DNA from 3 places in the Paucibacter soli genome. Region 1 is predicted to be linked to each of the others. Evidence: predicted binding sites of a transcription regulator. Region 1 holds the regulator's gene; each other region holds the start of a gene.
What was found. Region 1 encodes sigma-54, which starts transcription at its own class of promoters, with help from an activator protein. Its sites were predicted from a motif close to TGGCANGNAANCTGCTTT; they were not measured.

Region 1 (4,451 bases):
GGCAGCATGCTGCTGAAGGCCGAGCGCATGGATGTGCGTGAGACCTCGGACGGCTACCACCAGGCCTACGCCAGCGGCGAGACCGGCCGGCCGGTGCAGTTCCGCCAGGCGCGCGACGTAGCCGGCGAGGCCATCGAGGGCACGGCCGACCAGCTCGAATACGACAGCCGCTCCGACACGGTACGCTTCGTCGGCAACGCGGTGGTGCGCCGCGTGCGCGGCGACACGGTGGCCGACGAGATCACCGGTGCGCTGATCGTCTACGACAACCGCAGCGAGGTCTTCAGTGTCGACGGCGGCCTGGCCTCGCCGCATCCCAGCGGCCGCGTGCGCGTGGTGCTGATGCCCAGGGCCGCCAGCGGCGCCGAGGGCAGCGCGGCGCCTGCTGCCGCCTCCGCCCCGCTGCCGCTGCAAACCAGCCCGACCCTGCAGACCAGCCCGCGCAAGCCTTCCTCTCCATGACGCAGCACACCCCGGCGCTCGAGACCGGCATCGCCCCCAGCCGGCTGGAGGCCGAAGGCCTGCAAAAGACCTACGGCGTGCGCCGCGTCGTCAAGAACGTGCATGTGGACGTGCACAGCGGCGAGGTGGTGGGCCTGCTGGGCCCAAACGGGGCCGGCAAGACCACCAGCTTCTACATGATCGTGGGCCTGGTGCGCGCCGATGCCGGCGAGATCCGCATCGACGGCCGGCCGGTGCAGCGCCTGCCCATCCACCAGCGCGCGCGCCTGGGCCTGAGCTATCTGCCGCAGGAGGCCTCGATCTTCCGCAAGCTCACGGTGGAGGAAAACATCCGCGCGGTGCTGGAATTGCAGCTTGACGACCATGGCAAGGCCTGGCCCCGCGCCCGCATCGATGCCGCGCTGGATACCCTGCTGCACGAGCTGAGCATCGAAAAGCTGCGCGACAGCCCGGCGCCCGCGCTCTCGGGCGGCGAGCGGCGCCGCGTCGAGATCGCGCGCGCCCTGGCCACGCAGCCGCGCTTCATCCTGCTGGACGAGCCCTTCGCCGGCGTTGACCCGATTGCGGTGCTGGAGATCCAACGCATCATCAGCTTCCTGAAGGCGCGCGGCATCGGGGTGCTGATCACCGACCACAATGTGCGCGAGACCCTGGGCATCTGCGACCGCGCCTACATCATCAGCGAGGGCGCCGTGCTGGCCGAGGGCACCCCGCAAGAGATCGTCGAGAACCCGGACGTGCGCAAGGTCTATCTCGGCGAAAACTTCCGCATGTAAGACGCGATGAAGCCGTCGCTGCAGGTACGCCTCTCCCAGCATCTGTCGCTGACGCCGCAGTTGCAGCAGTCGATCCGTCTGCTGCAGCTCTCCACCCTGGAGCTGAACCAGGAGGTGGAGCAGATGCTCACCAGCAACCCGCTGCTGGAAACCGACGAGGAGTTTGGCGAGGCCGCACCGCTGCGTCTGGATGCGGCGGCGCCGCTGCAGCGCGACGAGGGCGCGGCGGCCGAAACCAGCGCGGAGAGCAGCGGCGATGGCGAGTCAGTGGCCGAGATCAAGGGCGAGGACTTCGGCACCACCGAGCGCGACGACTGGGAGAACGGCACCGAGCGCGACGACTTCGACGGCATCCGAGAAACCCCCGGCAGCGGCAGTGGCGACGACGAAGGCGAGCGCCCCGAACAGCAGGGCCCCGGCATCTCGCTGCAGGAGCATCTGAACGCCCAGCTCGCCGGCATGCAGCTGAGCCAGACCGACCGCGCCGCGCTGATGGTGCTGATCGAGTCGCTCAACGAAGACGGCTATCTGGAAGACAGCCTGGAAGAGCTCGCCGAGGCGCTCGCGGGCGTTGACGCCGATGCCGAGGCGCGCGAGGAGCTGCTGGACACGCTCAAATGCGCGCTCAAGTGGCTGCAGAGCCTGGAGCCGGTGGGCGTGGGCGCGCGCAATCTGTCCGAATGCCTGATCCTGCAGTTGCGCGTCAAGCCGCGCAGCCAGGCCCAGGTGGTGGCGATCCTGATCTGCAAGCAATACCTGGAGCTGCTGGCCAGGCGCGACCTAAGGCGCCTGATGTCGCTCACCGGCGCCGACGAGGCCTTGCTGCGCGAGGCCCAGGGCATGATCACCGAGCTGGAGCCCAAGCCGGGCCGCCAGTTCGCGCGCAGCGAGGCGGCGGCGGTGGTGCCGGACGTGATCGTGCGCAAGTCCGGCCGGGGTTTTCGCGTCACGCTCAACCCCGACGTCATGCCCAAGCTGCGCATCAACGAGCTTTACGCTCAGGCGCTGCGCCAGACGCGCGGCGGCGTCAGCAATTCGCCGCTGGGCACGCAGCTGCAGGAAGCGCGCTGGTTCATCAAGAACATCCAGCAGCGCTTCGACACCATCCTGCGCGTCTCCGAGGCCATCGTCGAGCGCCAGAAGGGTTTCTTCTCGCATGGCGAGCTGGCCATGAAGCCGCTGGTGCTGCGCGAGATCGCCGATGAGCTGGGCCTGCACGAGTCCACCATCTCGCGCGTGACCACCGCCAAATACATGGCCACGCCCTGGGGCACCTTCGAGCTCAAGTACTTCTTCGGCTCGGGGCTCAACACCGAGGCGGGCGGCAATGCCTCCAGCACCGCGGTGCGCGCCCTCATCAAGCAGTTCGTGGCCGCCGAGGATGCCGGCAAGCCGCTCTCGGACAGCCAGCTGTCCAGCATGCTGGAGGAGCAGGGCATCCAGGTGGCGCGCCGCACCGTGGCGAAGTACCGTGAGGCGCTGAAGATCGCCCCGGCCAACCTGCGCAAGGCCATGTAGCTCGACTCAGCTTGAGAAGCATCAAGCTTTGAAGCCCATGGACTGGGTACCGTGGCATCCCTTGATGCCTGTCCGCTCCGTTTCCGCCCTGCCATCCGGCCGCCCCTGGAGGCCTTGGCGCGCCTGGGCCTTGCTGGCGCTGGTGCTGGCGCTGGCCTGGGCGCTTGCGCTGGGCTGGCTGGCCAATGAACGGGAGGCGTTGCGCCGCCACGAGGGCGAGAAGCTCGAAGGCCTGGTGCGTACCCTGGACGGCATTGTTGCGCAGCAGATGATTGCCACCCATGCCGCGCTGCAGACGGTGGCCTCGCAGGCGCCCGGCTGGCGCCAAGGCCTGATGCAGCAGGATGGCGAGACCTTGATGCGCACCCTGACCCAGGCCATGCCGGGCGTGCGAGCCTTGCTGCTGCTGGATGCGCATGGCCAGGTGCAGGCCAGTTCGCATGTCGACCTGCTGCAGCTGGACCTGCGCCAGCACCGGGCCGTGCTGGCCTTGCGCGAGCAGCCGCAGCCCGCCCTGCTCTATGTCTCGCCGCCGCTGCAGGACCCGCTGGCCGCGCACTGCATCAGCCTGGCCCGCCTGCTGTTCGATCACCGCGACCGGCCCATCGGCCTGGTGCTGGCCCTGCTGGACCCGCATTACTTCAGCCTCGTGCTGCAGACCGCCCAACCCTCCGAACAGACCTGGGCGGCGCTGGCGCACCAGGACGGCTTGCTGTTCACGCTGGCGCCCGAACGCCCGGAGTTGATGGACCGCAACCTGCTGGAACGGCCGGGTTCGATCCTCCAGCAGCACCTCAGCGAAGGGCGTGAGGCCAGCCTGCAGCTGACGCATTCGCGCCTCACCAACGACTTGCGCCTGGTGGCGACCCGCAGCCTGCGTCCCGCCGGCCTGCATGCCGACAAGCAATTGCTGGTGGCGGTCGGGCGCACGCTGGCCAGCGTCGAGGCACCCTGGCTGCGCCAGCGCCAGGCGCTGCTGCAGCTGGGCCTGGCGCTGAGCCTGGGCGCGGCCCTGGCGCTGTGGCTCTGGCAGCGCCGCCGCCGCCTGCTGACGCGGCTGCACCGGCAGGCCGCGCAGGCGCTGCGCGCGCAGGCCGAGCAGACCCAGGCCATCCTCGACAATATGGTCGACGGCGTCGTCACCATCGACCGTCACGGACTGATCGCCTCGATCAACCCGGCGGCCTGCCGCATGTTCGGCTACCAGGAGGCCGAGCTGCTGGGCCAGAAGGTCAACCGCCTCATGGCCGAGCCCGAGCGCAGCCAGCACGACGCGCACATCAAGCGTTACCTCGAAGGCGGTGCGCCGCATGTGATCGGGCTGGGCCGCGATGTCAGCGGCCTGCGCAAGGACGGGCAGAGTTTTCCGATGAGCCTGGCGGTCTCGCACATCGAACGCGACGGCGAGCCGCTCTTCATCGGCCTGACGCGCGACATCACCGAGCGCAAGCGCGCCGAGGCGGCGATCGAGCAGCTGGCCTTCTACGACCCCCTCACCGAGTTGCCGAACCGCCGCCTGCTGCTGGACCGCCTGCACCAGGCGCTGGCCGCCAGCCGGCGCGGCGCGCGCCACGGCGCGGTGCTGTTCATCGACCTGGACAACTTCAAGTCGCTCAACGACACCCTGGGCCATGGCATGGGCGACCGCATGCTGCAGGCCGTGGCCAAGCGCCTGCAGGCCTCGCTGCGCGCCGA
Region 2 (4,451 bases), on a different contig from region 1:
GCGCCAGCAAAATTCCCGGGCCTTGAGCGGCCACGACCGGCTGGCGCAGAAGTTCGCCGAGCAGCTGATGGCGGGCGGCCGCATCGTCTGGCGCGAGCTGAGCTTGCGCGCCCAGGTCGAGACCGAGGCGCCGGCCGAGCTGCCGCCGGCGCTGCGCGAGGCGCTGCCGCTGTGGGATGAGCCGGCGCCCGCGCGCGCGGCCGCGCATGTCTGGCGCATGGCGCGGCCCGATCTGTTCTCGGTGCGCAATACCTCGGTGGAGGCCTATCTGCAGCCGCTGGTGCACGAGGTCAAGTTCAGCCGCGCCGATCTGCTCGCCGATCTGCGCCATGCCGCCAAGCGTCAGGCCTATCAATGGCTGTGCAGCGAGGTCTACTACCTGTTCCCGGCCGGCGTGGCCAAGCCCAATGAGATTCCCGAGCAGTACGGCATCTGGCTGCTGCATGGCACGCTGGAGGAGGGCAGCTTCGAGCTCTTGCGCCCGGCCCAGCACCAGCCCTGCAAGCTGCCGTTTGCGGTCTGGCTGGCGCTGGCCAAGGCGACGCCGCTGCGCAGCGAGGCCGATGCGCCACCGCAGACCGCGCTGGCCGAGCCTTGAACAGCGCCGGCTACACCGTCGCGGTGCGCGAGCTCTGCGAGTTCACCGCCAAGCAGGGCGACCTGGATCTGCGCTTCACGCCCGCGCCCAGCGCGCTGGAGGGCATGGCCGGCCATGCCACGGTGGCCGCGCGCCGCGGGCCCGGCTACCAAGCCGAGCTGGCCCTTGGCGGCAGCTACAAGCAAACGCTGCAGGTGCGCGGCCGTGCGGATGGCTACGACCCGGCGCGCCAGCGCCTGGAGGAGGTCAAGACCTACAAGGGCCGCCTGGAGACCCAGCCGGCCTCGCATCGCGCCCTGCACTGGGCGCAGGCGCGCATCTACGGCCATCTGCTGTGCCAGCAGGAGGGGCTGGCGGCGCTGGAGCTGGCCCTGGTGTATTTCAATGTCGGCAACCAGCAGGAGACGGTGTTCACCGAGCGTTGCAGTGCGGCCGAGCTGCAGGCGCATTTCGAGCTGCATGGCGAGCGCTTTCTCGCCTGGGCCGAGCAGCAGCTGGCGCAGCGCGTCGAGCGCGATGCGGCGCTGCAGGCCTTGAGCTTTCCCTTTGGCGAGTTTCGCCAGGGCCAGCGGCCGCTGGCCGAGGCGGTCTACAAGGCGGCCCTGAACCAGCGCTGCCTCTTGGCCCAGGCGCCCACCGGCATCGGCAAGACCCTGGGCACGCTGTTCCCGCTGCTGAAGGCGGCGCCGGCGAAGGCGCTGGACAAGATCTTCTTCCTGGCCGCCAAGAGCTCGGGCCGCCAGCTCGCGCTGGATGGCCTGCAGCGGCTGGCGCCCTTGCCGCTGCGGGTGCTGGAGCTGGTGGCGCGCGAGAAGGCCTGCGAGCATCCTGACCGCGCCTGCCATGGCGAGTCCTGCCCGCTGGCCCAGGGCTTTTACGACCGCCTGCCCGCGGCGCGCGCCGCCGCCGCGCAGGAGCTGCAGCTCGGCCAGGCGCGGCTGCGCGAGCTGGCGCTGGCGCACCAGGTCTGCCCCTATTACCTGAGCCAGGAGCTGGTGCGCTGGGTCGACGTGGTGGTGGGCGACTACAACTATTTCTTTGACGTCAGCGCCCTGCTGCATGGCCTGACGCAGGCCAACCAATGGCGCGTCGCCCTGCTGGTGGACGAGGCCCACAACCTGGTGGAGCGCGGCCGCAAGATGTACAGCGCCGAGCTGCTGCCCGAGACGCTGGCGCAGGCGCGGCGTTCGCCCGCGGCGCGCAACTACCCGCCCCTGAAGAAGGCGCTCACCAAGCTGCAGCGCGCCGCAACGACCCTGGGCAAGGCTCAGGCCGAGGACTACCGGGTGCACGAGCATCTGCCCGAGGCCTTGCTCACGCCGCTGCAGCTGTGCAGCGCCGCCATCGGTGAGCACTTCGGCGAGCACCCGGCCGAGCCCGATGCAGCCCTGCAGGCCTTCTACTTCGAGGCCCTGCATTTCCTGCGCATGGCCGAGCAGCTGGGCAGCCATTCGATCGTCGACAGCAGCCGCGAGCCGGGCGGCGCCGGCCTTTGCTGGTGCCTGCGCAATGTGCTGCCGGCGCCCTTTCTGCGCCCGCGCCTGGAGGCGGCGCAGAGCAGCACCCTGTTCTCCGCCACCCTGCAGCCGGCCGACTACTACGCCAAGCTGCTGGGCCTGCCCGAGCAGCATCTGCAGATCGAAGTGGGCTCGCCCTTTGCCGCCGAGCAGCTGCAGGTCAGCGTAGCGCGCGGCATCTCCACGCGTTATGCGCACCGCCAGGCCTCGCTGGTGCCCATGGCCGAGCTGATGGCGCGCCAGTACGCAGCGCGGCCGGGCAACTACATCGCCTTCTTCAGCAGCTACGCCTATCTGGAGCAGCTGGCCGAGGTGCTGGCGGCGCAGCAGCCGCAGCTGCCGGTATGGGCGCAGTCGCGGCGCATGGGCGAGGCCGAGCAGAAGCGCTTCCTGGCCCGCTTCACCGAACACAGCCAAGGTATCGCGCTGGCGGTGCTGGGCGGCGCCTTCTCCGAGGGCATAGACCTGCCCGGCGCGCGCCTGATCGGCGCCTTTGTCGCCACCCTGGGCCTGCCGCAGATCAATGCCGTCAACGAGCAGATCCGTGCGCGCATGCAGCAGCTGTTCGGCGCCGGCTACGACTACACCTACCTCTACCCGGGCCTGCAGAAGGTGGTGCAGGCGGCCGGGCGGGTGATACGCACGACCGCGGACCAGGGCGTGCTGCACCTGATCGACGACCGCTATGCGCGCGCCGAGGTGCGCGCCTTGCTGCCGCGCTGGTGGCGCCTTGGCTGACAAGCGCGTCGGGATTCTTTACAGCCATGGCTGTTGGCCCTGCGATATTGCACATGCTGCGTTGGAACATCCAACGAGAACAATGGCTTGCGTCTATTCGCGTGCCCTGGAACGGAACCTGCTTGCCTGGCGCCAGTGCCGTTATTTTGACGGGCAATACTGGTGAAGGAAGAACAAATGCTGAATTGGTGTAGCTGGCGACATTGGGTCGCGACCTTGGCTCTGGGCTTTGCAGCGATGGGCCCGGCTCAGGCGGGCTTGGTGACTGGCGATGCCGATCCTGTGTTCGGGCCCTGGGTGCCCGGCTTGTCGTACCGGGCTGACTTCAGCTTCTACCTGCCCGATTCCGTGCTGGCCCTGGCGCATTCCTCGCCAGCCAACACGATAGACATCAATGCGCTCGACATCTACCTGGAAGGCCATGTGTGGCTGTACGAGACACTCAACCCTTCGAATGAGAGTCTGCCCGGTACCTTCAAGTTCAAGCTGCACACCGTCACCTTCGATCTGGGCAACGACCTTTTGGTGAACTGGCAGGCGTCGGGCCTTTGGCCCTGCGTTCCCTGTTTCAGCAACATGATGCCGCTCAACGACTTTGCGCCCGCCTATACCTTCGGCTTCAGGTGGCCTGAGCTGGCCCAACCCATGCAGCTGACCTGCTACTACGGCTGCGAGGGCTCGGACGACAGCCCCAAGCCCGCCGAAACGGCCGGTCTGACGGTTGCCTACACCTACAGGGACGACCAGGGCCGTGCACGCCCCAAGCAGGCCGAGTACAGCTTTGATGCGGCCGGCAATCGCACCATGCGGGTGAAGGGCGCAAGCGTGCCCGAGCCTGCGTCGCTGGCCTTGGTGGCCTTGGCCTTGCTGGGCTTGGGTTGGCAGCAGCGCCGCCGTCAGCAAGCTTGAGTTGAAGTCTTGCTTGCGCGCCGCAAGCCTTGCGGCGCGCCTTCAGTGCATATGCCCCGGCGGCTGACTCAGCCGCAGTGCCGCCTTGACGGCGCTGGCCGTATCCCAGTCCATGGCTGACAGCCATGCAGGGTGCTTGGTCGGCTCGGGTGCGGCCTTGCTCATTGATTCCAGCAGGCCCAGCCAGCGCGCTTGGGCGCGCTCGGATCGCACCAGACCGGCGCGCTCGCGCAGGGCTTGGGCGGCGCAGGCCAGGGCCAGCGCGGGCTCTGTCTGAGCCTGGCCCTGGGCCAGCCAGGCGTGATCCTCCAGGCTGGCGAGCAGTTGCTCCCGCATATCGAAGGCATTGAAGGCGATCAGCGATTCCGCCAGCCTGGGCATGGCTTCGCTGCTGCGGCCTTCCATCAGGTCGAGTCGCGCCAGCAGGGCCAAGGCGTTCGCGGTGCCGCGCCGGTCGGCGGCGGCCAGGCATATCGTCAGGGAGCGCGCCAGCCCCTGTGCGGCATGCTCGCGCTCACCGGTCTCCAGGGCCAGCTGTGCCAATCCCAACTCGGCCTCGGCCTCGGTTTCCGGATGCCTGAGCTGGCGAGCGAGGTCCAGGGCCTGCTGAAGAAACTCCAGCGCTGCATCGTCATGGCCACGCCACAGATCGATCTGCCCCAGCTGCAGCAGCGCGATCGCCTCCCCGA
Region 3 (4,451 bases), on a different contig from region 1:
CTTCCGGATTGATCTCCAGCACCATGCGCGCCAGCACTTCCGCCTTTGGCTGACCAAGCGTGGCCATAGAAGCGCCCACCTGACGATTGAAGTTATGCACTTCAAACGAGTCGAAGTCCGCTATGCAGAACTTGCCGACACCCAAGCGCGCCAACGTCAAGGCGTGGGTACCGCCGACGCCCCCAAGGCCTGCAATTGCGACTCTCGTTCGCCGCAGGACTTGCTGCTCGTCGCGCGTCACCCAACCAATGTTCCGCGAGAAAGCGCGGTTGTAGTCAAACAAGGATGCAGTTGCCACGGGCATGCCTCCAATTCGCACTTCAATGCCAAGAAGGAACTATCATGCCACGCCCCAAGGGCGCCTTTCGAAATCTGCCACTTCCCTGCGCTGGCCTGCCCAACGCCTATTGCATTGCGTAAGATTTTTATATGACATCGAACGACACGCTCAGGCAAATTCTTGACTTGGCGCGCTGGGCCCCCAGCGGCGACAACACCCAGCCTTGGCGTTTTCAGATAGTCGACTCTCGTCATGTCGTGGTGCATGGTTTTGATACGCGCGAGCATTGCGTCTATGACCTGGATGGCCACCCGAGCCAAATTTCCATCGGCGCATTGCTGGAGACCACCTCGATTGCAGCAAGCAAACACGGCCTGCGGGTACAGGCCTGCCGCAGAGCCGACTCGCCTGTGACCAACCCAGTATTCGACCTGCATTTCTACAGCGACCCAAGCGTCGTCACCAGTCCGCTGTGCGACAGCATTGAGCGGCGCAGCGTACAGCGACGCCCTCTGAGTATGCGGACTCTTACGGACGGTGAGCGCCAAGCGCTGAACACGGCTGCGGGGCCCAAGCATGATGTGATCTGGCTAGAAGGACCGCGCAGGCGCTTGCAGGCTGCCTTGCTCATGTTTCATTCAGCCAAGTTGCGGCTCACGATGCCCGAAGCTTACGAAGTGCATCGCGACATCATCGAATGGAACGCCCAATTCAGCCGCGACCGCGTACCCGATCAAGCGCTCGGCACAGACCCAGGCACCACGCGATTGATGCAGTTTGTGATGCACGACTGGAAACGCGTGGAGTTCTTCAATCGCTACCTCGCTGGCACCTGGGCCCCAAGAATTCAACTAGACCTGCTGCCAAGCCTTGCGTGCGCAGCACACTTCGTCATTTGCGCCAAAGCCGTACCCAAGGATATCGACGACTACATAGAGGCCGGGCGTACGGTACAGCGATTCTGGCTGACTGCCACGAGTCTGGGGCTGCAGCTGCAACCCGAGGTCACGCCACTGGTCTTTGCACGCTATGCGCGCGAACAGCGGACCTTCTCCAAGGTCCCTGGTATGAGCGACAAAGCAGCCGAGGTCGGCGCAAGTCTTGACCGGACGATCGGCGCAAGCACCGCGCACCTTGCGGTTTTCATGGGCCGCATAGGCGCCGGGAGACCAGCCCGGGCCCGGTCCATTCGCAAGCCACTGAGCGAACTGCTGATGAGCGATCTTGGTGCGTCAGATACCCGTGCATCGACGGCCAAGCCTGGGCAGCACTAGCTTGCGACAATTCAGCCATGTCGAAATTCTTTACATTCGCCGACCTCCGGCAGCGCAACACATCTCCAACTTATTGATTTAATTCACAATTTCATCACTGGCACCAACATTGCATAACAAGGGCAAGCCAATCCCGGCGGCAACCGCAAGAGAGTCAACATGAAACTGATCAAGAAAATGGCCTGCATCGCAGGCGCAGCAATGGCGCTCGCTGGCACTGCTCAGGCAGCTTCGATCGTCAACGACTGGGGCTTCAACCCCAACGGCACCGGCTTTGCCACCGCCACCATCATCAATGAGAATCTTGACTTTAGCGGCCGCGCACTGATCGTGCTGACGCCCACGGGCGGCGGGACCTTCAGCTTCAAGGAATACGCGACGTTCAGCGTGACGCAGTACGACGGCGGCGTTCCCCTGCCGACGCCCAACTACATCACGGCGATTTTCGAGGCATCCGGTACCGGCACCTTCAGCGGCAACTTCACCTTTGCCTCGGGGAAGATGGATATCTACTCGGACACCGCCAACAATTTCGGCCTGCTGAGTGCCAGCAGCACGCTCATCAATGGTTCCAATGATGGCACCAAGATTGGTAGCTTCAACGTCTTGGCTGGCGGCGGCGGCCTGGTGGATGGTACCGGCAACCCGACCGGAAACGGCAAGGTGATCGTGAACATGAGCGCAGTGGCGGGTGATCTGACGGCCGGATACTGGTTCAATCCGACTGGTGGCGATCTGAGCACGCAAGACATCCTGTCCTTCGCATTCACGGACGCAAATCCCCTGCAAGTACCGACTGCGTCGAATGTTAAGGAATACGCATGCGACTTTGCCGGTCTGACGCCGGTGGGCGTAAATTGCGCGACTGGCGCTGGCTGGAACCCCGCTACCAATCCTGGCCTGCTCTGGATTGGCAATAACGGTCAATTCAAGCTGGCAACTGTGCCGGAACCCGCTTCCCTGGCGTTGGTCGGCTTGGCTCTGCTGGGCGCCGGTGTTGCACGCCGTCGCACCACGCGCGCGTAATGTTAGTGGGCCTCTTGCGATGAGGCCCTCTCGAATTCGTCAGCAATAAAGAGAGGCCGCGAAAGCGGCCTCTTTCTATTTCGCTCTACCGACACGAGACATCGCCGGTCAATCCTTTCGTTCCGCGTCAATCAGTTGGCGGGCGAAATGTGCAGGAATCGCGTAACTGATGCCCGATGGGCTGCTCAAGGCGGTTTCCTTTCGCCCCTTGACAAGCACCATATTGACGACGCCAAGCACTTCGCCGGAATCGATACTAAACACTGGCCCGCCACTGTTGCCCGGATATGCCGTGGCGTCAAGTTGAATAATATCGAAAACCCCATCCCTGAATTGCCGAATTGCTTGCGGATTGAGCGTGCGGGCAGTCGGAGGAGGCAAGGCTATCGCGGTGATTGCAGAAACAATCCCTCGATGCGTCACCGGGGAAAAGCCCAATGCGCCCCCGAGCGGAAAACCCATCAGCGCGATGGCCCCGCCTTCGCGCACGCGCCCCTCGGGTGCCAATCTGAGGGCAGGCATCTCCGCGCCATCGAAGCGAAGCAGCACCAGATCATGCGTCGCATCCGACCCCACGACCTTGGCTCCACGCATACGCCAGACACCGCTGCCAGCATCGCGCGACTGGATCACAAGGCGACGATTTGCCACAACCATCTCTCCGTCCGGCGGCAACACATGTGCATTTGTGATGGCGAGACGCCCGTCCCCAACGACGAAGCCCGTACCTCTGAACGTAAAACGTGGGTTGTCGGTGTCGGCGAAGGTACCTATGAGCAGGAGCGACGGCTTGCTCTGTTCGATCAGCGCCGGCAAATCCTCAGCACCAGCCCCGGAATAGCATGCCGATAGCACCATAAGCGCGCTAATGGCTCGCCGCCGGACGTGCATGGGCGCGATCATTGCATCAGGTCGCCAGAGGTATGCCCGACCTCCAGCGCCGCAACACACCGGCGCCACACCGCGTCAGGTTCTTCCAACTTGAAGCCATAAAAAAACGTTCCAGATTCGGTATCGCGCCGACGCATCACACACACTGTGACCTGCGAAAGCTCGCCCTTGCCCAATTCAATCGCGGCAACACCTTCAGCCTGAAGAGGAAGCTCAAGGCTGGACTCTGCCTGAAAACCGTGCAGCGATACTTCGATCACATTGAACACATAAGCTTGCTCACCATCTGGTAGTCCAAATCGGACCTCGCCAGGGCAATTGATCGAATAGCGCTGGTGCTGCCGCATCGGGTGACCCGGCAAGCTGGGCCCGGCAAGCATTGGCAGCACAGCCCGATATTCCACCATCGTATAGATCGACCAGAGCAGCGCTTTACGCCGATCGTCCAGGTTGTCAAAAACCTGACTCTTCTTGTTGAAGAAGTAGTCCAGCAGTTCCGGCGTCATCACCGGATCGTTGGTGGTGAAGTAGCGGCGCTGCGGAATCCTGATGTTTGGGAGCTTCAACCTGAAGAAATACTTGTACAGGTTCTTATGCGTCGGACGTCCCTTATAGCCCGCCTTAAACAGTTCTGCAGCATACTTCAAGTCCAGTGTCGCGCCCACCGCCGGTGCGCCATTGGCGAAATCGTAACTCTCGACAACCTTTTCCTGCAAGCGATCGAAGAAAAGCAAGGCCTCATAAAGCTCAATTTTTTCAGGATTAACTGCAATCACAAGATGCCGTGTATCAAAATACTCTGAACAGTACTCTCGCATGAACTTCATCAGAGGAAACAGGATCGCCCCGCCAGTTTTTCTGAAGTCCGGATGCACCGCCAGCGCAGAAATTTCAGCTAACTTCCCACCCTTTGCCCTCACATGCCCCAATTCAAAGACTGACTGCAATGGAAAGCCAAAAACACCTTCGCGAATCATTGA

Region 2: a site for sigma-54 is predicted at 2,961-2,978, ahead of WG898_RS13910 (PEP-CTERM sorting domain-containing protein). Genes of this name have one in related genera too.
Region 3: a site for sigma-54 is predicted at 1,653-1,670, ahead of pepA (flocculation-associated PEP-CTERM protein PepA). Genes of this name have one in related genera too.

Annotation. Positions count from the first base shown of each region.
Region 1 is NZ_JBBHJW010000005.1:354,008-358,458, reverse strand. Features, by position in the region: gene lptA (lipopolysaccharide transport periplasmic protein LptA) at 1-462, shown strand, start outside; gene lptB (LPS export ABC transporter ATP-binding protein) at 459-1,238, shown strand; gene WG898_RS13220 (RNA polymerase factor sigma-54) at 1,245-2,756, shown strand; gene WG898_RS13215 (bifunctional diguanylate cyclase/phosphodiesterase) at 2,821-4,451, shown strand, end outside.
Region 2 is NZ_JBBHJW010000006.1:130,502-134,952, forward strand. Features, by position in the region: gene WG898_RS13900 (hypothetical protein) at 1-598, shown strand, start outside; gene WG898_RS13905 (ATP-dependent DNA helicase) at 595-2,853, shown strand; gene WG898_RS13910 (PEP-CTERM sorting domain-containing protein) at 3,031-3,762, shown strand; gene WG898_RS13915 (ATP-binding protein) at 3,805-4,451, opposite strand, start outside.
Region 3 is NZ_JBBHJW010000008.1:298,151-302,601, forward strand. Features, by position in the region: gene WG898_RS17790 (ThiF family adenylyltransferase) at 1-298, opposite strand, end outside; gene WG898_RS17795 (nitroreductase family protein) at 430-1,554, shown strand; gene pepA (flocculation-associated PEP-CTERM protein PepA) at 1,714-2,580, shown strand; gene WG898_RS17805 (S1C family serine protease) at 2,689-3,483, opposite strand; gene WG898_RS17810 (GNAT family N-acetyltransferase) at 3,480-4,451, opposite strand, start outside.